Regions from separate parts of the Arthrobacter sp. 2MCAF14 genome, predicted to be linked through region 2. Evidence: predicted binding sites of a transcription regulator. Region 2 holds the regulator's gene; the other holds the start of a gene.
What was found. The regulator HspR, encoded in region 2, represses chaperone genes until heat shock. The targets are predictions, from matches to a motif close to AAGTTGAGTCNNNNNGACTCAACTT.
Positions count from the first base shown of each region.

Region 1 (11,676 bases), on a different contig from region 2:
AGCGCGGGGATGCGGTACTGCCGGTAGCCTCCCGCGCCGCGCACCGCCAGGACGTGCTCGACGTCGGGACGGGCTTGGGGGAGTGCGGCACCATTGCGCTGGAGGTAGGAGGTCACACGTCTATGATACGAGATGGCGCCTTCGGCCCCTAGCTGATCTTGCGCCGGTAGGCTGCCGTGGCGAAGAAGTACGCGAGAACAAGGATGCCCAGGCACCATGCGAGTGCGACCCATATGTCGCTGCCGATCGGCCGTTGTTCAAACAGATCCTGGATCGTGTTGACGATCGAAGTGACTGGCTGGTTCTCTGCGAAAGCGCGCACGGGACCCGGCATGGTGGTCGTGGGGACGAAAGCCGAGCTGATGAACGGCAGGAAGATCAGCGGGTAGGAAAACCCGCCGGCACCGTCCACGGACTTCGCTGTCAGGCCCGCAATGATTGCCAGCCAGGTGAGTGCCAGGGTGAACAGCGCCAGGATCCCGATGACAGCGAGCCATGACAGCAGGCTTGCCGATGTGCGGAATCCCATGAGGACGGCCACCAGCACGATGATCACGAGGGAAAGCCCGTTGGCAACGAGGGAAGTCAGCACATGCGCCCACAGCACGGACGATCGTGCGATCGGCATAGAGTGGAACCGCTCGAAAATGCCGCTCTTCATGTCGGTGAACAAGCGAACGGCGGTGTACGCGATTCCCGATGCAATCGCGATCAGCATGATCCCCGGCAGCAGGTAGTTGACGTAGTTCCCGGTGTCTGTCTTGATGGCGCCGCCGAACACGTAAACGAACAGCAGCATGAGGGCGATCGGCGTGATCGCGGTGGTGATGATGGTGTCCGCGCTGCGGAAGATGTGACGCATGGAGCGGCCCAGCAGGACGGCCGTGTCTCCGAAGAAGTGTGTGCTCATGACTGGTCCTTACTTGACGCGACCTTGCCCTCGTTCCCCACAAGTGCGAGGAAGATATCCTCCAGGGTGGGCTGCTTTTCGACGTATTCGACCTTCGCCGGTGGGAGTAGTTGCTTGAGCTCGGCGAGAGTGCCGTTCGCGATGATGCGCCCTTGATGAAGGATGGCGATCCGGTCCGCGAGTTGTTCGGCCTCGTCGAGATACTGTGTGGTGAGCAGAACGGTGGTGCCTTGATTCGCGAGCTCCTGGATTACCTGCCACACCTCGATGCGTGCTTCGGGGTCGAGCCCGGTGGTCGGCTCATCGAGGAAGATCACCTCGGGCTGCCCGATCAGGCTCATGGCGATGTCAAGGCGACGGCGCATGCCTCCTGAATACGCGGACACTTTTCGGGATGCTGCCTCGGAGAGGTTGAAGCGCGCCAGAAGATCATCCGCCGCTTGGCCGGGGTCCTTCAGGTGGCGCAATTTGGCAACCAGCACCAGGTTTTCCCGGCCGGAGAGGATTTCATCGACTGCAGCGAATTGTCCGGTGAGGCTGATGGATTCCCGGACCCGCAGTGCTTGGCTCACGACGTCGAATCCATTGACGGTGGCCGTGCCGGCGTCCGGACTCAGCAGTGTGGACAGGATTTTCACCATCGTGGTCTTTCCTGCGCCGTTGGAGCCGAGAAGGGCGAAGATGGTGCCCGGCGCCACATCGAAGTCCACACCGCGCAGTACGTGCAATTCCTTGTAGGACTTTTCCATGCCCTGCACGCGGATCGCGGGTTCGCGGGTAGTGGATGCACTGGTCATGATTACCTCTCCTTCCCATCGTCCCCGGCAGCGGCGTCGATTGCCTTGACCAGGCGTTCGCGCTCCTTGTTGATCCACTGACCTACCGTGTAGTTGCGCATGAACGTTTCGGCGAATTCCACCGGGTCGTCACCGACGATCGAGCGGATCGGCGTTCCATCCGCGGCGCTCTGCTCGAACAGATCGGTGAGATCACCGAGCATCTGCAGCAGGATCTCTCCTTTGGTGATGGCCCCGAAGTACATCAGGTACCGTTCCAGCGCGGTCGCCGCCGCGCGATAGTCCGCGGGAAGCTGCTCCACGCGTGCCTTGTTTTGCCGGTATTGCTTCTTCTGTTCGAGCGATCCCGTGAGCTGCTCGATCCACCCTGTGGCCATGTTTACTTTCCTCCCTTTCGGAGCTGTTCCAGTCGCTCGGACAGGAAACTCCACGTATTCCAGAATTCGTCCAGTTCCTTCTCGCCCTGCTCGTTGAGCGAATAGACCTTGCGCGGCGGCCCCTTCTCTGACGGCCGCTTCTCGACGTCGACTAGGCCCTTTTGCTCGATCCTGACGAGCAGCGCATACACGGTGCCCTCGGCGATCTCGGTGAAGCCCTGCCCCCGGAGCAGCGTCGTGATTTCGTACCCGTACGCGGGATTCCCGGTCAGGAGGGCGAGAACGATGCCCTCCAGGGTCCCTTTGAGCATCTCCGTCATTTGCCTGCCCATCGGACACCTCCTTTCACTACTCAGTGTTACTAGCTACTGGTACATAGTACCGCTAAGTAGTGGAAGCGCAAGCCCCTATGGAAACCGCACCGAAGCGCACTCAGGGCCGCTGGAACGCGCCGTCCCTCAACAGGGCCACAGCGGACCCGGCGTCAAGTTCGGCGGCGATCTCGACGTCGTCCGCGTACCCTGCGCCGATCAACTCACGGCCGCTGGAGCAGCCTCGCAGAACGTCATGAAGCCGGGGTTCGGCGGCGTTGAACACGGCCATCGCGGCATCAGCCTCCGGCGCGAAACCTTCCCTGCCGTCTTCCGGTGTGAAGCCGCCTCGCCCTGCGGCAGCGAGCCCGGCAATGAAGGCGCCGGCCCCGATCTGATCCTCCACGGCGGGCCGGAGCGAACCGCCGGGCCAAAGCTCGCCGGCCGCGATCACCGCCACCACCGCATCCGGGGGGAGTTCGGATGCCACCCAATCCGCGGTGGCCGCTGCGTTTCGCAGTGACACGGCTGCGATAAGGGGGATTTCCCGGGCGAGCTCGTACGCGATCGACGAGCCGTTGGGTGAAGGCAGCACGACGCGGCTCAACGTCCGGGCGTCCCGCAGGCTCGACGGCGAGAGGCTCAGGCCGCCTCCACCTCGCGGACCCGCCAGTTGGGCATCGTGGTGGGCGGCGAAATCCTCAGCCCCGGTGTCCTTCCACGGATAGGGGAACACCATGGCGCCCCGATCGACGGCGACACTGACGCATGTGGTGAAGGAGAGGACGTCAACCACCACGGCGAGGTCCGCTCCGGACGCGACCGCATGGGCGCCGTCGAGCCCCCATTCAAACCTCACCGTGAACGGAAGCTGCCGGTGCACCGTCCCCGCCATGGTCATGACAGTTCGGCCTCCAGGTTGCGGCGTGCGGCATCGAGCCACAGGCTTTTCGCCCGTTCGCTGTGGAAGAGCGGATCCAAGGCGAGTAGTTGGCGGACGACGGCGGCGCGGCCTGCCGCGAAGTCTGCATCGCCGACGTGCGCGTAGTCCTCGCGGACAGCAGCCAGGTAGCGGGCGTAAGCCTTGGGTTCTGCGCCGAGGACGGACAGATCGGCGTCGCATAGGAGGGCGCCGAGATGGTCTCCCGGTTCGGGGCTGTGGGTGGAGGTCAGCCTGACAAGCCGGGCAACGTCGTCGATCACCTGCCCGGGAAGTCCCGCAATGGCTAGTCGGTCCTCGGCCAGCCTGGCCGACTGCTCTTCGTCCTGCCCGGCGATTCCCTCGTAGACGGCATCGTGGAACCAAGCGGCCAAAGTTACTGAGCGCGCGGGCGGCCCGGGTTCGGTGAGGAGATCCAAGGCTTCCAGGACCGCCAGCAAATGCGTGCGGCTGTGGTACTTCCGATGGTCCTCGCCCCAGCGTTCGAGCAATTCGAAACCCAGCTCCTCGTGTCCCGGAAGTGTCGAATTCCAGCGCTCCAGCAAGGGCACGGTGAGGGCCTTGTTCCGTTGGCGGGCGGGGATCCGCAAGCCACTCGCGATCAGTTTGCGCACCAAAATCCGGGCCTCCACGGGGATGGCACCTGCGGAAAGGAGGTCCTGGTAGCGGCGTTCCGGGACGTCGTAGTGATCGCCGTCGAAGGCGCGCTCGGGAATCCCCTCAGCCTCGGCGAAGGCATGCAGCTCCTCGAGCGATGTGTCCGAGACGAGGTGGGAAAACACGGTCCCGTGCGCGGGCCACAGCGGCGGATCAACGTAGACGGCCATGGCCTGCGCCGAGAAACTACGGGTTTTTCCGCGTGGCTACCGCCGAGAGTGCGGTCAGGCCTTTCTCGAAGTCGCCGCCCACCATCTTCTCCATGTTCATGAACAAAGCGAAGATTTTGCCGAGGCCCTTGTTCTCGCCGGTCATTGTCCAGGTGACGCGGGTGCCGTCCCCTTCGGGCACGAACGTGAACCCCGTGGGGTTGATGGCCTTCATCGGCTTGGTGAATTCGAGGCGGATGTCGATCTTGCCAGGCTCTTCCGAGCTGACGATTTCCATGGTTCCGGTGCCAGCCTTGTTGTTGCCGCTCCAGGCATACTTGGCTCCGACGCCGGATTCGTTGCCCGAGTAGCTGCGGCTCAGCTTGGGGTCAACGGCTTCCCACGGAGACCATTTGGTCCACTCGTGGAAGTTGTTGACGAAGGGGAAGATGTCGGCGGGCTCGGCGGGGATCAGCGCATTGCGAGTGACTGTGAAGGGTGCCATGTGCATATCGTACGGCGCTTTACCGGGATCGTGGGTGCGGGCCGCGCTGCGTTCCGGCGCGCAGCGCGCGGCCCACACCCACGGTTTCGACGGCGGGAGCCGCGGTAAGCGGAGAAGGCTATAGACAGCAGTTTCGCCGTCGGCAAACATGGAGCAGGGGGGATGATTCGCCAAAGTTGAGCATAGTAGACTCAACTTTGAGAAACAGTCTACTCCCGAAAGGAGCTCTTCCATGGACGTCAAATTCACCACCAAGAGCCAGGAGGCTCTTTCCGCGGCGGCCATGAACGCCTCCACCGCCGGAAATCCGCAGCTGGAGCCGGCCCACCTGCTCAAAGCGCTCATGGACCAGCGCGAGGGCGTCGCCGTAGCCCTTTTGCGCGCCACTGGAGCGGACCCGGATGCCGTGAGCGTGCAGGCGAGCTCGGCTATCAAGGCCCTGCCGTCGTCGTCGGGCAGTTCCGTGCAGCAAGCGCAGCTTTCCCGTCCTTCGATGCAGGCCATCCAGACCGCCCAGAACGAGGCTGAGAAACTCGGCGACTCGTTCGTGTCCACTGAGCACCTCCTCTTGGGGCTCTCGGCCGGAAGCGACGCCGTGGGGAAGCTACTGCGCGACGCCGGCGCCTCCCACGAAGCACTGCTCGCCGCCCTGCCGGGTGTCCGTGGCGACCGGAAAGTCACCTCGCAAGACCCCGAAAACACCTTCCAGGCCCTCGAGAAGTACGGCATGGACCTCACCGCCGTCGCGCGCTCCGGCAAGCTGGATCCCGTGATCGGGCGGGACAGCGAAATCCGGCGGGTCGTCCAGGTCCTGAGCCGGCGCACCAAGAACAATCCGGTGCTGATCGGTGAACCCGGCGTCGGCAAGACCGCTGTCGTCGAAGGGCTCGCCCAGCGCATGGTGGCCGGCGACGTCCCGGAAAGCCTGCGGGGCAAGACCCTGATCGCGCTGGACCTTGCGTCCATGGTGGCCGGCGCGAAGTACCGCGGCGAATTCGAGGAACGGCTCAAGGCCGTGCTGGAGGAGATCAAGAACTCCAACGGGCAGATTGTCACGTTCATCGACGAAATCCACACGGTGGTGGGCGCCGGTGCCACCGGTGAAAGCGCCATGGACGCGGGCAACATGCTCAAGCCAATGCTGGCCCGCGGCGAGCTGCGCCTCATCGGCGCCACCACGCTGGACGAGTACCGCGAGAATGTGGAGAAGGACCCTGCCCTGGAACGCCGCTTCCAGCAGGTCTACGTGGGCGAGCCCAGCGTGGAGGACACGATCGGTATTCTCCGAGGCCTCAAGGAACGCTACGAGGCCCACCACAAGGTAGCGATCGCAGACTCCGCCCTCGTGGCCGCCGCGACGCTCTCCAACCGCTACATCTCGGGCCGTCAGTTGCCGGACAAGGCGATCGACCTCGTGGACGAGGCCGCATCCCGGCTGCGCATGGAAATCGACTCGGCTCCTGAGGAAATCGACCAGCTTCGCCGTGCCGTGGACCGTCTGACCATGGAGGAATTGGCCCTCGCCCGCGAGACCGACGCGGCCTCCATCGAACGCCTCGCTGCGCTGCGCGCGGACAAGGCCGACAAGAAGGAAGCCCTCGCGGCATTGAACGCCCGTTGGGAATCCGAGAAGGCCGGGCTCAACCGCGTTGGCGACCTCAAGGCGAAAATCGATGAATTGCGTTCGGCCGCCGAAAAGTACCAACGCGAAGGCGACCTTGAAGCCGCCTCGCGCATTCTCTACGGCGAACTGCCCGCTCTGGAGCGCGAGCTCAGCGCAGCAGCCGAGGAAGAGTCCGCCCGCGAAGCGCGCGGTGAAGCGAAGCCCGCCCTGATGGTCGCGGACGAAGTCACGGCGGACGATATCGCCGAGGTCATTTCGGCCTGGACCGGGATCCCCGCTGGCCGCATGCTGCAGGGAGAATCCCAGAAGCTGCTGCACATGGAGGAGGAGATCGGAAAGCGGCTGATCGGCCAGTCCAAGGCCGTGGCCGCCGTTTCCGATGCCGTCCGCCGCGCCCGTGCGGGCATCAGTGACCCCAACCGCCCCACGGGTTCGTTCCTGTTCCTGGGCCCCACCGGCGTCGGCAAAACCGAGCTCGCCAAGGCACTCGCTGACTTCCTGTTCGACGACGAACGCGCCATGGTGCGGATCGACATGTCTGAATACGGGGAAAAGCACTCCGTGGCCCGGCTGGTCGGCGCCCCTCCCGGATATGTGGGCTACGAGGAAGGCGGTCAGCTGACTGAAGCGGTCCGTCGTCGCCCGTACTCCGTGATCCTGCTCGACGAGGTGGAGAAGGCCCACCCGGAGGTGTTCGACATCCTCCTGCAAGTGCTCGACGACGGTCGCCTCACCGACGGGCAGGGCCGCACCGTGGACTTCCGGAACACCATCCTGGTGTTGACCTCCAACTCGGGCAGCCAGTTCCTTGTGGATCCAACGCTGGACGCCACGGCGAAGCGAAATGCGGTCATGGCCGTGGTCAACGCGTCCTTCAAACCGGAGTTCCTCAACCGGCTCGACGAGATTGTCCTGTTCGATCCGCTTAGCGTGGACGAGCTCGCCAGGATCGTCGAGCTGCACGTGGACGAGCTGACCAAGCGCCTGCACGACCGCAGGCTCACCCTTGAGGTCAGTGACGGCGCCCGTGCCTGGCTCGCGATGTCCGGTTACGATCCCGCCTACGGCGCCCGTCCGTTGCGACGGCTGGTTCAACGCGAGATCGGCGACCGCTTGGCCAAGGAGATCCTCGCCGGAGAGATCGCAGACGGCGACACGGTGCTCGTGGATACGGCGGCCGACGTCGACGAACTCACCATCGAGGGTCTCGAAGCTTTGACGGGTCCCGACGGCGGGGCTCCGGCGGGTAGCGGCCTGACGGTGAGGCGGAAGGAGTAACTACTTCTGCAGCACGGATTCCTTGAGCGTGTTTCCCGAGTTCACCACGATGAAGCAGTCCACGCGGCGGTCGCCGTTGTCCCAGCTGGTGGCACTCGGGTACACGTTCTGCTGCAGGAGCGCGTACTTCGTGGAGGCCTCGTTCAGCATCAGATCACGGCAGATTTCGCGGCCTTTGTCACGCAAGGCAGTGGCACCGGGGAAGGTGTCGTCAGCCTTGTACCGGAAGATGGCGCCCAGCTGGGCAGAATGGTCGGTGGTGCAGTCCACCACTTTGGACTTGGTGGCGTTGGAGTCGAAATCGGCGAAGCAATCGCCCAGCTGGTAGTCCTTTGCCTCGACATCAGCCGGGAGGGGGCCGCGGCTAGTGGACGTGGCCGGTGCGGGGACGGGCGCGGCCGCCGGGCGGTTGGCCAAGGCCCCAACGAGGATCCAGATCACTACTCCGATGAGGATCAATACAGCCAGCACAATGCCGCCAATGATGAGCCGATACCGCGTTATGGCGTCCAGGGCAGTCCGCAGGGACGACCCTTTTTCGGAGGGAAAGCCGTCCCCGGGCTCGGTTTGGCCAGGCATGCCAGTATCCGGGTAGGTGCCCGAAGTCCCCGGATACCCGGCCCCTGAACCAGGGTCTACCGGCGACTCGTTGTCGCCTGTACCGTTGTTTCCCGGGATCGTGTTGTCCTGGCCCATGTCTGAGTTAGCGCCTTTCATGCGTGCGGCCCGATATTAGGGCGACTCTACCCAAGTTTTTCATGCCGACGAACGGTGATACTGCCGTGTGGAAGTGTGACGCCGCTTTCGCGAGGTCGTGGCAAGCAGTTGCTCCAGAAAGCATGTAATCTAGACATACGACAAATTGACCAAACATTCCGGGGCCTCACCGATCGCCAAGGTGACCACCTCCGGTCCAAGTACAAAAGGGGGTCACGCCATGGGGCGCGGCCGTCAAAAGGCAAAAGCTACCAAGCAGGCTCGGGACATCAAGTACTACTCCCCGAACACTGACTATTCGGCCCTTCAGCGCGAGCTGACTGGGCCATCAAGTCGTGCGACGAGCCGATTCGCGGACGATCCGCCGGAGCCGGATTACTCGGCTTACGAGGACAAGTACGCACAGGACTTGGAAGACGATGACGACGAGGTAGACACCCGCCGTATCGGATAGCTGTAGCAACAATCAGGTGCCTTTCGGCATCGAGTTGCGTACCGCCGTCGTACACGAAGTGATTTGGCATCCCCAGATGCCTCCCGAAACACAGGGCCCGTAGGGCGCGCCGTGATTGGCGTGCGCTACGGGCTTTTTTCGTCCCCTTTTGCCGGTCAGTCCTTCTCGTGGCACAGATCCAGCAAAGGGATCAGTGTTTCGAGGTCATTGGCGCGGGCTGCAGCAAGGATCTTCCGGTGAGCGTCCGCCACGCGCTCAAGCTTGGTGTCATCCAAGGGATACGAACGGCTGATGAGCCGTTGAACGGGGTTGTCCCAGACGGATTCGAGCGTTTTCAGCAGGAATCCGTTGGGCGCAGGCGCCGCCAAGCCCAAATGGAACGCCCGCGTAGCGGTAAAGAGTTCCTCCGGGTCGGCGCTTGCTGCACCCTCGGCGATGAGCAGCTCGAGCCGGGCAAGCTGAAGGTTGGTGTACTTGGCCCCGCATTGTCTGATGGCCATGATCTCAAGGGCCTTGCGTACCTCATAGACTTCTTCGACGGCTGATCGGGTCAGCGTTGTCGCAAAATACCCGGAGCCCGGGACCAAAGTGGCGAGTCCTTCGTGCACCAAGCGGTTCAGTGCGTCGCGGACCGGCGTCCGGGAAACGCCGTATTCTTCGGCCAGTTGTTCCTGGACCAGGGGAGCGCCAGGCTCGACCACTCCGTTGACGATCTCATTGCTGATCCTGTCGTAGACGTGCTCGCTCAGCGGCCTCATCCCCTTGGCAGCTTGCGTGGCCATTCGCCCCATCCCCTTTTTGGTATCAAAACTCGTTCAATCCTACGTGCTTTACATCACAGGATTCACTGTATACAGTGAATCCAATTCTACCAACCCTGAGGAAAGGTGCCTATGAGCCTGCACATTCCACGCATACCCGGGATCGATTTTGCCGCCGTCGGCAAGCAGCTGGGTTACCTGGAGATCGAACATTCGGACAACGAGAACGACGCCGCTGTCATCCCCTCGCCGATCGCGGTCCTGAGTGGTGGAGACGGCCCCACGGTTCTTTTGATCGCCGGAACGCACGGTGACGAATATGAAGGCCAGATCCTGCTCCAGGAACTCATCCGCACTTTGAACCCGGATGAGGTAACAGGGAGACTGATCATCCTCCCTGCCCTCAACATCGCTGCCGTCCGCGAAGGAAGACGAGTGTCCAGCGTGGACCGGGTCAATCTGAACCGGGCACTCCCGGGCCGCGCCGACGGCGGACCAGCGCTGCAGATCGCCTCGATTGTGGCCGGAGAACTCATACCCATGGCCGACTTCGTCATGGACATCCACTCCGGGGGAATCGCCTCGGAGTACGTTCCGTCTGCCTTTGTCTACCAAGGACCGACCCCGGAGCTATGGGCTGAGAAGGCGGCGGCGGTGGCCGCGTTCAATGCCCCGTACTCCGTGGTGGTGAAGCCCATGTTGAAGTCGGGCTCCATTAGCGGCGCTGCCGATCGGGCGGGCGTGCCGATGATCTCGACCGAGCTTGGTGGCAGGGGAACCGTATTCCTGCCGATCCTCAACAGGGCGAGGACGGGACTTCGTTCGCTGCTTGGCCACTGGGGCGTTCTCAAGGACGCCGGGCCGGCCACCGCCAGAGCTCCGATCCAGTGGGTCGAACTCACTTCCCAGTCCCCGGTCCATTCCACGATGGCAGGCATCCTTGAGCCGGTCGTAGAACTTGGCCAGAAGGTTACGGCCGGAGACCTCGTGGCCCGGGTTCACTCAGTGGAAGAACTCGAGCGTCCCCCAAAAGACTTCTTTTCACCCATGGACGGGGTGGTCGCAATCGTTCGGCATCCCGCCCTCGTCAATGTCGGTACCACCGTGGTCAACATCGCCGTTGACCACGGAACAAGCTATGTGAAAGGCAATTCATGAACCGTCCTAGATACATCTCCACAGGCGCCCTGCTGCTGGCAGCCGCCGTCGGGCTCAGCGGCTGCACCACTGCATCACTCGACGCCGGCAAGGAAGCCGCGGCCAGTTCCATTCCCGGCAAAGACGCCGCGATTCCGGCGGCACCTTTCAACCAGTCCGCAGCGAATCTCTTGCCCTCGGACGTCAAGTCCAAAGGGACGCTGGTGGTTGGAACAGACCCCACGTTCGCGCCTTATGAGTTCTACGCCGCTGACAGCAAGACGGTTGTCGGTTGGGACGCGGACTTTGCGAAAGCCGTCGGCGAGACGCTGGGGCTCGAAGTCAAGATGGTACCCGCGACCTTTGACACCATCCTCCCGGGCGTGAGCTCGAACAAGTACGACGTCGGCATCTCGGGTTTCAACGTCACGGCCGAGCGCAAGATGAACGCCGATTTCGCCTCCTACCAAAGCAGTGGCTCAGGCCTTGCTGTCAAGGCGGGCAACCCCAAGAAATTGTCCCTCAACGCGATGAAGCTGTGCGGCACGAAAGTGGGTGGCGAAAAGGGAACCACGCAGGGGATCGAGACCCTTCCGGCGTTTTCGAAGCAGTGCCTCGACGCTGGCAAGGCGCCGATCGACATTCAGCTGTTTCCCTCCCAGAACGAAGCCAACCTGGCCCTCATCTCCGGGCGGGTGGACAGCGTTCTCTCGGGCCTTATTGGTATGGGTTACGCAAGCAAGCTTTCAGGCGGCGCTTTCGAACTCGCCAGCAACCAGGACTTCGAACCAACGCCGGTGGGTATCGCCATGCCCAAGGGTTCGCCGCTGACCAAGGCGATCGTCGCGGCCGTCAGGGCACTGATCGCGGGCGACGCGTACAAGGCGATCAACGCGAAGTACGGAATCCCGGACTCTGTGACCATCAGCGCTGATGCCGTGGACGCGAGTGGTGCGAAATGAGCAGCGTGATTACTGTCCCCAAGATTGGAACAACGGACCGCCGACAGTTCACCGTGGTCTCAGCCAAGCACCCCTGGCGATGGGTGGCTGGAACTGC
Region 1 covers NZ_JBFRHB010000021.1:22,927-34,602, forward strand. The annotation lists gene AB4074_RS14765 (sialidase family protein) at 1-116, opposite strand, end outside; gene AB4074_RS14770 (ABC transporter permease) at 149-910, opposite strand; gene AB4074_RS14775 (ABC transporter ATP-binding protein) at 907-1,707, opposite strand; gene AB4074_RS14780 (DUF1048 domain-containing protein) at 1,710-2,084, opposite strand; gene AB4074_RS14785 (PadR family transcriptional regulator) at 2,087-2,416, opposite strand; gene AB4074_RS14790 (2-phosphosulfolactate phosphatase) at 2,517-3,296, opposite strand; gene AB4074_RS14795 (DUF4031 domain-containing protein) at 3,293-4,162, opposite strand; gene AB4074_RS14800 (SRPBCC family protein) at 4,179-4,646, opposite strand; gene clpB (ATP-dependent chaperone ClpB) at 4,879-7,548, shown strand; gene AB4074_RS14810 (septum formation family protein) at 7,549-8,265, opposite strand; gene AB4074_RS14815 (DUF3073 domain-containing protein) at 8,486-8,719, shown strand; gene AB4074_RS14820 (GntR family transcriptional regulator) at 8,875-9,501, opposite strand; gene AB4074_RS14825 (succinylglutamate desuccinylase) at 9,613-10,638, shown strand; gene AB4074_RS14830 (ABC transporter substrate-binding protein) at 10,635-11,579, shown strand; gene AB4074_RS14835 (amino acid ABC transporter permease) at 11,576-11,676, shown strand, end outside.
Region 1: the regulator HspR is predicted to act here: its motif matches at 4,820-4,844, upstream of clpB (ATP-dependent chaperone ClpB).

Region 2 (11,676 bases):
CCCTGCATGAAAGTCATGACTATGCGGAGTTCTTCCGGCGAAAGTGCGTCGATTACCGGGGCGATAGCGCCCGCCAGGGGAGAAAACAATTCGCTGCCGGTGGCGCGCGCGGAATCGGTCATCTCCAGATGAACCTGGCGGCGGTCCTTCTCGCTGCGGCGGCGCTCCAAGTGGCCTGCCCGGTCGAGCCGGTCCACAAGTGCGGTTGTTGCCGGCGAACTCAGGTTGAGTGCCGCCCTGAGCGCCCCGGGAGTCATGGTCTTGCCCTCCCGTGCGGCAGCCACCATGGCAGCCAATGCGTTCAGGTCCGTTCGATGGAGGTGGTGGCGGTTGCTGATGGCCTCCACATACCGCTCCGTTTCGACCGTGAACTGCTGGAGTAGCCCGAGGAGTACAGCCGCGGACCGGACGTGCTGATTGTCATCCATGAGGCCTCCTTCAGCCTCAAATTATCCCACCGGGATGTCATTGACCAATTATCTCCATGATAGATATATTTCGTCATGGAAGTAGTTAGGAAGGGTGTGGGCATGACAGACAAGCGGACTGGAACCGGCCGACGCAGCAGTTCGGGGTGGTGGTTGGCGGGCGCGGTGCTATCGCTGGTGGCGTGGATGGGGGTCGGTGGAATCGGCGGCCCAACCTTTGGAAAGCTCAGCGAGGTGTCCAGCAACGACCAATCATCCTTCCTTCCAGCGAGCGCCGAATCCACCGAAGCCCGTGAATGGCAAAGCAGGTTCATTTCCAGCGGCAATGTTCCCGCGGTGGTGTTGATCGAGTCTCCTGAGAAGCTTTCACCCGTTCAACTGGCCGGATTGGCATCCCTCGGCACCCAACTCTCTGCCGCCGACGGGGTCAGCCACTCGACGTCGACGGTTGGGCCGATTCCGTCCGCGGATGGCAAGGCGGCGCAATTCATCGTCCCGGTAGACGATGGAAACCGGGTCAAAGGGAGAATCCAAGCGCTTCGTGCAAAGGTGACGGATTTTGCGGCCGGGGCGGCACTTCCCGCTGGAACAACCACCTACGTGACGGGACCGGCGGGCTTCCTCGCCGATCTGGTCAGCGCTTTTGGGGGCATCGACGGGATACTGCTTTTCGCGGCACTCGGTGCCGTCTTGGTCATCCTGCTAGCCGTCTACCGATCCGTGGTGCTGCCCTTTGTGGTGCTGCTTACCGCCGTCTTCGCGCTTTGCGGTTCCATTCTGTTGGTCTTTGCCTTGGCGAAGTCGGGCGTCATCCCATTGACGGGACAAAGCCAAGGGATCCTGTCCATCCTGGTGGTTGGCTCGGCCACCGACTATGCCCTCCTCTTTGTGGCCCGTTACCGTGAGGCCTTGGGCCACGCGCCGAACAAATGGTCGGCTGTGGGACGCGCGTACAGAGGCAGCTTCGGGGCCATCCTGGCCTCCGGGACAACGGTCGCGCTGGCGTTGCTTTGCCTGCTCTTCTCAGAACTGAATTCAAACCGCGGACTGGGGCCCATCGGCGCAATCGGAATCGGCTTTTCAATGTTGGCCAGCCTGACACTGCTTCCTGCTGCGCTTGGCTTGCTCGGCAGGTCCGCATTTTGGCCGCGTACCCCGAGGAAAGTCCCAGCCAACTCCGGCATTCCCCGGGGTTGGAGGCTTCTGGCAAGCATCATAGCCAGGCGGCCCAGGGCCGTATGGCTGGGCGCAGCTGCCGTTTTAGTGGTCTGCGCCGCTGGCCTGTTGCAACTCCAGGCCAGCGGTGTTCCACAGTCGGCGCTCATCCTAAGCAAATCCGAGGCAGTAGACGGCCAAGTGGCATTGGGCCGGCATTATCCCGCCGGTGCGGGAAGCCCGGTGGTGGTTGTGGCCGACGAAAAGGCGGCGGCCGCGGTACTTGCCGGGGTCAAAGCCCAGGAAGGCATCTCGGATGCATCCGTGGTTGCCGCTCAACCGGATTCCGGCGTCCGCCCGCTGGCGGAAACCGCGATGGACACTGTCCCCTTGGTGCGGGACGGCCGGGTGCTGATCAACGCCACCCTGTCCTCAGAAGCAGATTCGGCGAAGGCCGAGCAGACCATCGCCGCCCTCCGGCAGAAGCTGCACGACAAGGCGCCCGGAACCTTGGTCGGAGGAACCACCGCCACTGCCGTGGACACCAACGCCAGCGCACAGTCTGATTTGTGGCGCATCATCCCGATCGTCTTGGCGGTCATCCTGTTGGTGCTCATGGCATTGCTGCGGTCCGTTTTGGCGCCACTGTTGCTGATCGGCACCGTAGTGCTGTCCTATGCGGCGGCGTTGGGCGTGTCGGCCTGGGTGTTCAACCATGTGTTTGGATTCCCCGGAGCGGATGCCTCGGTTCCGCTTTTCGGTTTTGTATTCCTCGTGGCCCTCGGCGTCGACTACAACATCTTCCTCATGACCCGCGTCCGGGAAGAGTGGAGGCTCGACGGAACCCGCGCCGGTATCTTGAAGGGCCTCGGTGCAACCGGCGGGGTGATTACCTCGGCGGGCGTCGTTCTTGCCGCCACTTTTGCTGCCCTTGGGGTCATCCCGATCCTTTTCCTTGCGCAGATCTCTTTTATTGTGGCGTTCGGAGTGCTGCTCGACACCACGATCGTGCGCTCGCTGTTAGTACCGGCCTTGGCTTACGACATTGGCCGGCGCATCTGGTGGCCGGGACGCCTGGCACGCGATCCGGCGTCGAAGGAGAATCAGCGGGCAGCCACGGCTTCCTGATCCCGCCACCAGGCCACGGTCGCTGCCATCGCATCTGAAAGCGGTGTCGGTTCCAGCCCGAGCTTGGCCTGGCTCGCTGTGGAGTCCATGACGAATGGACGCTCGAACTGGTACAACATTTCGGCCAGCTCCCGCATGTCGGTTGAAAACAGGCCGAGGGTCCGGAGCAGCCAGCCCGGAACCACGCTCAGCTTCGGTTCGGGCATGCCGGCCGAGCGTCCGAAGTTTCCCGCAATTTCCCGCATCGTCATTGCCGGACCCGTGGGGGCGTGCAATACCGAGTTCCAGAGTTCGGGCCTTTGGGCCGCGGCGATCATGGCGGCGGCAAGATCCGGGACGTATGTGAAAGAGTGCGGCTGCTTGGCGCTTCCGAGAACCTGGACGGTCTCGCCCTTGAGGACGAGGGGGACCATGCGCTCGCCGGCGTGCGCCATGCGGGCTCGTGGCCCGAAGAAATCGCCCGCCACCACGCTGACGGTATTCGCCGGGTGGGCTTGCCGGGCCTTCAACAGGGCCGAGCGGATGCCGCGCTTGCCGCCGGTCGCTTCGCGGGGGCTGCTTTCGGTGATGGTCTTGTCCGGCTCGCTGTAGGAGTAAAGGCTCTCCGGGAAGACGACGACGGCGCCTGCCGCCGCAGCGGCGTCCATCACCACTTGCTCTGCTCCGGGAAGCTCGGCCGCCCAGGCTTTGGCCCGGTAGGCAGAACCGTGGATGCAGTGGAAGACGGCCGTGGCGCCGTCGAAGGCTTGCGCCAACTTGGCCGGGTCCGAAACATCGACGCGGAGCCTTTCGACCAGCGGGTGGTCCGGTCCGCTGCCTGAGCGCGTCAGGATGCGCACGTTTTCGCCGCGGTCCGCGAGTTGCTCGGCGATGGTCCATCCCACGGGGCCTGCTCCTGTGACGACGTACATGGTGTTGCTCACTTTCTGCTTGGGGGATTTAGTTCTTGGGTTGAAATCTAATTCGAGAGCAGTGCTCTCTGAAGTCAGGATGAGCCTTTTCGAATTCCATGTCAAGAGCACTGCTCACATTTGTTTCCAGTGCTCTCTTTTGTGGCATGCTGGATGGATGGAACATCCCTTGGCCGCAGCGGCCAGACAACCGACGCCCCGCGAGCGGGCCCGGGCCCAGACCGTGGCGGACATCATCCGACTGGGTCGCCAACACCTTGCCTTGCATGGCGCCGCGGGCTTGTCCCTCAGGGCTGTCGCGCGCGATCTTGGCGTGGTGTCCTCCGCCGTGTACCGGTATGTGGAGAGCCGCGACGAACTCTTGACCCTCTTGCTGATTGACGCTTACGGCGAGCTGGGCGATGAGGTGGATGCCGCCGTAGACGCCCTCCCCGAGGACGACTACAGCGGCAGATTCCTGGCGCTCGGGCGGGCCGTTCGTCAGTGGGCCCTGCGCGAGCCGGCGAGGTATGCCCTCCTGTTCGGCAGCCCGGTCCCCGGATACCAAGCGCCCGCCGAGCGCACTACGGAACCCGGAACGCGGGTGATCTACCGGATGGTGGGGATCTTCGACGCCGCGTACCGCGCAGGTGCCTTGGCTGCCGACGCGGCGCCCGCCGTCGTCGTTCCTCCAGCCCTTGCCGCGGACCTGGCGGCCATCCGGGCCGAACTGGGAGTGGCCGTTCCCGAACCCGCGTTGGCCAGGGGCGTGCTGGTGTGGACGTCGGTTTTCGGGGCGGTCAGCTTCGAGGTGTTCGGCCAATACGGGGCCGACACATTCCCGGCCCGCGACGAGTTGTTTGAGCACCAGCTCACGGTGCTGCAGGGGATCGTGGGGCTGTAGCCGCCCCCCGCAACCGTGCATGAAAGCCCGTGCCCGAAGGTACAGTAACTGCATGGCTCGCGGACTTGCTGACATCGGCGCGGAGGGCGTTTTGCTCGCCGGAGCAGGGCGCGCCATCCTGATGCAGATCGCCAATCCCGCGGTCGGTCACGGCGTCGCCGAGCACAGCAACTTCGCCGAACGGCCATTGGACCGGCTGCGAGCCACCATGACGTACGTCTACGCTGTGGTCTATGGCTCGGACGAGCAATTGGCCGCGGTGCGCCGGGCTGTGAATCGTGCGCACGCACCGGTTCGCCGGCCAGCGGACGATTCCGCCCCCGGATACAACGCCTTTGACGCGCAATCCCAGCTCTGGGTCGTGGCAACCCTCTATGACACCGCCGTCACCGTTTACGAAAAGGTCCATGGAGCCCTCGACGACGACACAGCCGATCGGGTCTACCGTGAGTATGCGCGGGTCGGGACGGCGTTGCAGCTTCCCGCCGAGCTCTGGCCTGCCGACCGCTCGGCCTTCGCGGGCTATCGGGATGAATACCTGCGGAACCTCGAACCGGATGCAGCCGCTTTGCGGGTGGCCCACGAGCTCCTTTACCCCACGAGCGGGCCGTTTTTGATGCGCTTGAGCATGCCGTTGGTCCGGCTGCTGACCGCGGGCCTGCTGCCGGAGCAGCTTCGGGCGGGATTCGGGCTGCCTTGGAATACCCTGCATCGGCGCAGCTTCGACGGCACCATGCGCCTCTTGGCAGCGGCTTACCCAAAGCTGCCGGAGAAAGTCAGGCATTGGCCGAAGAACTACTATCTTGGCCGGCTCGGACCGGGCGAGCTCGGCCCTGGCGAGTAGGGCGCCGATGCGTGAGCTCACCGCGGTTGAGGAACTTATCGACGGGAGCGCGAGCCGCTTCCTGGGCGGTGCCCCGGCCCGAGGACTTCGATCCAGGCTCACTGAGTTCACCGTCTTCGGCCTCAAGCAGGCGTGGGCGTGCATCTTCGGCGCTTCGCTCCTTGCCGTCATTTTCGGTGCCCACCTCTGGTATCCAGCCAACTCCGGCCTCGCGAGGAACGATTTCCTGACGATCGCCGCCGTCGTGATCCAAGTCCTGATGGTGGCCACGAAGCTGGAAACCTTGCGCGAGCTCAGGGTGATCGTGCTCTTCCACATGGTGGGAACGGTCATGGAGTTGTTCAAGACAGACGTCGGCTCGTGGTCGTATGAAGCCGAGGGTGTTCTCCGCGTCGGCGCCGTTCCGCTCTTCAGTGGCTTCATGTACGCGGCGGTCGGCTCGTACATGGTGCGGGTTTACCGGGTTTTCGACCTGCGCTTCGCCGGGTATCCAAGGCGTTGGATCACTGCGGTCCTGGCTGCGGCCATCTATGTGAACTTCTTTTCCCACCACTACATCGTTGATGCCCGCTGGGTTCTGCTGGCCGCCGTCGTCGTGATCTATGGCCGGTGCGTCATGTACTTCCGGGTGTTTCGGCATCGACTCCGGATGCCGCTGGTCCTGGCATTCCTGCTGGTGGCGCTCTTCATCTGGATTGCCGAGAACATCGCCACCTGGTCGCACGCCTGGCTGTATCCGAGCCAACTGGATGGCTGGCACTTGGTGTCCCCGGACAAGCTCGTCTCGTGGTTCCTCCTGATGATCATCTCCGTGGTGCTGGTGGCATGGGTGTACAAGCCGATGCAGCCGGACGAGGCGTTGGCCGCCTCCGGCTGACGGAATACCCGCCGTCGACATCGCCGGAACGCTGCGGAGTCGCCGGAGCGCTCACGCGAACCGGCACTCTTCCCGCGAGTTCGACGTCGGCCCTCAACCCAAGCCCCGCCGGCGGGCGTTCTCCCACGGCGAAATCGGCCGTAAATCCCCGTGTTTCCGGGGTTTCTTGACCCGCGTTCGGCAGAGTTGAGTGTAGTTGACTCAACTTTAGATTGACATTGAATGAGGCCTGAGTACAGTTGAGTGCAGAACGCTCAACTAGCCGAAGGTTGAGTGCTCCCCGCCCTCCAATCCCCTCACGGGTAGCGGAATCGGGTGAAATCTCGATCGTCGGCCATTGAAAGGAAGCAACATATGTCACGCGCTGTAGGTATCGACCTCGGAACCACTAACTCCGTCGTCTCTGTTCTCGAAGGTGGCGAGCCCACCGTCATTGCCAACGCCGAGGGTGGCCGCACCACGCCGTCGGTCGTTGCATTCTCCAAGTCCGGTGAAGTCCTGGTCGGCGAAATCGCCAAGCGCCAGGCCGTCAACAACATCGACCGCACCATCGCTTCCGTGAAGCGCCACATGGGCACCGACTGGTCCGTCGCCATTGACGACAAGAAGTACACGCCGCAGGAAATCTCCGCGCGTATCCTCATGAAGCTGAAGAACGACGCCGAGAGCTACCTCGGCGAAAAGGTCACCGACGCTGTCATCACCGTCCCGGCCTACTTCAACGACGCCGAGCGCCAGGCCACCAAGGAAGCCGGCGAAATTGCCGGCATGAACGTTCTCCGCATTGTCAACGAGCCCACCGCCGCAGCACTTGCCTACGGCCTGGACAAGGGCAAGGAAGACGAACTCATCCTGGTCTTCGACCTTGGTGGCGGAACGTTCGACGTCTCCCTGCTGGAAGTCGGCAAGGACGAAGACGGCTTCTCCACCATCCAGGTCCGCGCCACTGCCGGCGACAACCGCCTCGGCGGCGACGACTGGGACCAGCGCGTTGTTGACTACCTGCTGAACCAGCTCAAGATCAAGGGCATCGACCTTTCCAAGGACAAGATCGCCCTCCAGCGTCTGCGCGAGGCTTCGGAGCAAGCCAAGAAGGAACTCTCTTCCTCCACCAGCACCAACGTCTCCCTCCAGTACCTCTCCGTCACCCCCGACGGCCCGGTCCACCTGGACGAGCAGCTGACCCGCGCCAAGTTCCAGGACCTCACCAAGGACCTGCTTGAGCGCACCAAGAAGCCGTTCCACGACGTCATCGCCGAGACCGGCATCAAGCTCTCCGAAATCGACCACATCGTGCTCGTGGGTGGTTCCACCCGCATGCCCGCCGTCTACGACCTCGTCAAGGAACTCGCCGGTGGCAAGGAGCCCAACAAGGGCGTCAACCCGGACGAAGTTGTTGCCGTTGGCGCAGCACTGCAGGCCGGCGTGCTGAAGGGCGAGCGCAAGGACGTTCTCCTGATCGACGTCACCCCGCTGTCCCTCGGTATCGAAACCAAGGGCGGTGTCATGACGCACCTGATCGAGCGCAACACGGCCATTCCCACCAAGCGTTCCGAGACCTTCACCACCGCTGACGACAACCAGCCGTCCGTGGCCATCCAGGTCTTCCAGGGCGAGCGTGAATTCACCCGCGACAACAAGCCGCTGGGCACGTTCGAACTGACTGGCATCGCTCCGGCACCGCGCGGCGTCCCCCAGGTCGAGGTCACCTTCGACATCGATGCCAACGGCATCGTCCACGTCTCCGCCAAGGACAAGGGCACCGGCAAGGAACAGTCGATGACCATCACCGGCGGCACCGCGCTGTCCAAGGAGGACATCGACCGCATGGTCCGTGAAGCCGAGGAACACGCAGCCGAGGACAAGGCCCGCCGCGAGGCTACCGACACCCGCAACACTGCCGAGCAGCTCGCCTACTCCGTGGACAAGCTCATCGCCGAAAACGACGAGAAGCTGCCGGAAGAGGTCAAGACCGAGGTCAAGGCCGACGTCGACGCCCTCAAGAAGGCCCTCGAAGGCACCGATGACGCAGCAGTGAAGACCGCTTTCGAGAAGCTGCAGCACTCGCAGTCCAAGCTCGGCGAAGCGATCTACTCGCACGCCGGTTCCCCGGATGGCGCAAGCAGCGCCGCAGGTGCTGAGGGCGCTCACGCCGGTGCCAAGTCGGGTTCTGCCTCCGGCGATGAGGACATCGTCGACGCCGAGATCATCGACGAAGACGAAAAGAAGTAAGCATGCCTCATCACGGCAACGACGCAGAGCACTCACCTTCCAACAACGAGGGCAAGCACGACGAGCGTGAAGGAGCCGGTCAGCAGAAGCCAATTATTCGCGACAACCGCAAGGTTGACCCGGAGACCGGGGCCGCCCGCCACCCCCAAGGATCGGCAGCTGATTCCGCTGCTGCCGCCGAGGGCGACGCCCTGTCCCAGGCTGAGGAAATCCTCAACGGCATGGAGGTTCCGGCTGAAGAGTCGGTGGCCCCCAGTGCCGCTGCAGAAGCAGAGGCCGCGGAACTCCGCAACGACCTCCTGCGCCTGCAGGCCGAGTACGTCAACTACCGCAAGCGCGTCGAACGCGACCGCGCCGTCGCAGGGGAAATGGCCGTCATCGGCGTCCTGAACTCCCTGCTGCCGGTGCTGGACGACGTCGACGCCGCCCGCCAGCACGGTGACCTCGTGGACGGCCCGTTCGCCGCGATCGCCGCCAAGCTGGAGAACGCGCTGAAGACGTACGGCTTGGAGCGCATCGCGGAAACCGGAGTCGACTTCGACCCCACGATCCACGAAGCCCTCATCCAGCAGCCGGGCGAGGACATCGAAGTAGACACCGTCAGCCAAGTGCTGCGCTCCGGCTACCGCTCCGGCGACCGAGTGCTGCGTGCGGCCCAGGTGATCGTGGCTGTGCCGGCCTAGTTGTACTCACCGCGCTAGGTCTGCTCACCTCGGCGCTTCGCCGGATATGGGGCGGTGCCCGCTTCGCGGTGCCCTCCACACCGCCGCCCCATATCCGGCTTCGCGCCCGCTGTAGGCTCGCCTGAGGTGAGTCGACAGCAGGCGCGAAGCGAAGCATAGGCCCCGGGAGTGGAATCTAAGGATCTGGCCGAGGGCCCCGACACGAGCTTGCGAGTGTTGGGAAGGCCAACATCCGCCACGCGAAGGGGCGGCTGAAGTCCGCAGGACTTAGCCGCCACGCGAAGGGGCGGGGGCCTATGCTTCGCGTAGCGCTACGCAACCGAACACAGAACGAAAGAGAGAAGCCGAGTGGCCAGCCAGGACTGGGTTGAGAAGGATTTTTACGCCATCCTTGGTGTCGCCAAGGACGCCTCTGACGCTGACATCAAGAAGGCGTACCGCAAGCTTGCGCGGAAGTACCATCCGGATACAAATTCCGGGGATGCTACTGCGGAGAAGAAGTTCAAGGACATCTCGGAGGCCTATTCGGTGCTCTCGGATGCCGAGGAGCGTCAGCAGTACGATGCCATTCGCGCCATGGGCGGGGCACGCTTCGCTCCGGGCGCAGCTCGCGGCGGGCCGGCCAATGGCGGCTTCGAGGACCTGTTCGGCGGGCTTTTCGGCGGCGGCGCACGCCAGCCTGCAGGGGCCGGCGGTATCCCTCCCGAGTTCGCTGACTTGTTCGGCGGCGGTTTCGGCGGTGGACAGACCGGTTTCCAGCGCGCGCCCCAAAAAGGCAGCGACCGTACGGCGTCCACCTCAATTTCCTTTGCCGGCTCTATTCACGGCACCACGGTGAGCTTGCGCGAAAGCAACGGCAACGTTATCGAAGTGAAGATTCCGGCGGGCATCAGGGACGGCCAGAAGGTCCGTCAGCGCGGCAAGGGCAACCCCGGCGCAGCCGGCAACGGGGACCTCATCATCACGGTGAACGTCAAGCCCCACGATTTCTTCAACCGCGACGGCGACAACATCCGCATCCACGTGCCGGTCACCTTCGCGGAGGCTGCCTTGGGTTCCAACATCCATGTGCCAACGCTCGACGGCGACACCGTCACCGTCCGCGTCCCAGCAGGCACGCCTTCCGGCCGCACGCTCCGGGTCAAGGGCCGCGGCGTCAAGACGTCGAAGGGCACCGGAGACCTGCTGGTGACGATCGACGTCTCCGTCCCGCAGAACCTCAACAAACAGGCCGAGGAGGCCGTCAAGGCATTCGCCGCGGCAACTGCCGACGCCGATCCTCGCCATGACCTGGCCGCCAAGGCCCGCTTGTAGCGGCAGAACACATGGGAGGGGACGTAGGCATGGGCATCGACATCAACCAGCCGATCTTCGTCATCTCCGTCGCGGCCGAACTGGCTGACATGCATCCGCAGACCCTGCGCCAGTACGACCGCCTCGGCATCGTGTCGCCGAGCCGTGCCCCGGGCAAGTCCCGGCGTTACTCCCAGCGCGATATCGACCGCTTGCGCGAGGTCCAGCGGCTCTCCCACGAGGGCGTGTCCCTTGAGGGCATCAAGCGCATCCTCGAGCTCGAAAACCAGGTGGCCGCGCTTCAGTTCCGCGTGGCCGAGTTGAGCGAGGAACTGCAACGCCGGCGGAGCCCGATGGAGGCCCGAATTTTCGCGGCGGGAGCAGCCGGCGACGTCGTCAGCCTTGCCCGCGGGCAGCGCCCCCGGGCGCGATCCCAGGCAGTTGTCGTCTGGCGGCCGCGTCCGGGGGAGTAATCCTCTAGGCCTGCGGGAGGGACCCCAGCAGAACCGGCGCTTCCTGCCCGGCCCACGTACCCCTCAGGGAAGCCGAATCTTCCGAACCCTGTGTACCCAGATCGAGGACACGGTTCACCAGCAGTGTGAGCTCACCGGCTTCGATGCTGGTGACGCCGTCTTCGGTGATCGGGGCTGCCGGGCTCAGCACCGGGACTTCGCCACCGGGCGTTCCGCTGCCTTTGACGTTGACCGAACTTTTGCGTGGCTCCAGCACGCCGTCCACGTCCACGAACTGTTCGGCTTCCTGCTGTCCCGTGAGGATGGCGGTGGCCAGGGCGACGACGTAGACGGGATCTGCGCAGGCGTCGTACACCCACCTCGTGCCCAAAACGGAGTGTTCCATGGTGCCCAGCAGCGAGTCCTCCGCGCCGGGCAATTTCGAACCTCGGTAGCTCAGGGGAACCTGGTAGACCTTGCCGCCGTGGGAGACGAGATGGGTCTCAAGGCCGACTTCGCCGTCCGGATCATCGAAGCGGTATGCCCCAAGCAGTTCGGGCGGCGCCGAGCCATCCATGTTGAACCATGACTGGACGGGTAAGTACTTTTCGATGAGTTCAAGTTTGCTGGGACTCAGGGTTGCTCGACGGATGATAGCCATGCGGTCCAGCCTAAGCCTCGATCCACCGATGTGCCCGGGCTGATGATTTGAATCCGGTTCGGCTCGTTGTGCGGGCAGGGAGCATGCTGGGGTGCCAGGCCTCGCTGCCCTTCGGTGTTCCACTGTTGG
Region 2 covers NZ_JBFRHB010000058.1:31-11,706, reverse strand. The annotation lists gene AB4074_RS23190 (MarR family winged helix-turn-helix transcriptional regulator) at 1-428, opposite strand, end outside; gene AB4074_RS23185 (MMPL family transporter) at 531-2,711, shown strand; gene AB4074_RS23180 (NAD-dependent epimerase/dehydratase family protein) at 2,687-3,622, opposite strand; gene AB4074_RS23175 (TetR/AcrR family transcriptional regulator) at 3,780-4,505, shown strand; gene AB4074_RS23170 (oxygenase MpaB family protein) at 4,558-5,349, shown strand; gene AB4074_RS23165 (DUF817 domain-containing protein) at 5,357-6,226, shown strand; gene dnaK (molecular chaperone DnaK) at 6,581-8,458, shown strand; gene AB4074_RS23155 (nucleotide exchange factor GrpE) at 8,461-9,141, shown strand; gene AB4074_RS23150 (DnaJ C-terminal domain-containing protein) at 9,490-10,455, shown strand; gene AB4074_RS23145 (heat shock protein transcriptional repressor HspR) at 10,485-10,907, shown strand; gene AB4074_RS23140 (CG0192-related protein) at 10,912-11,547, opposite strand.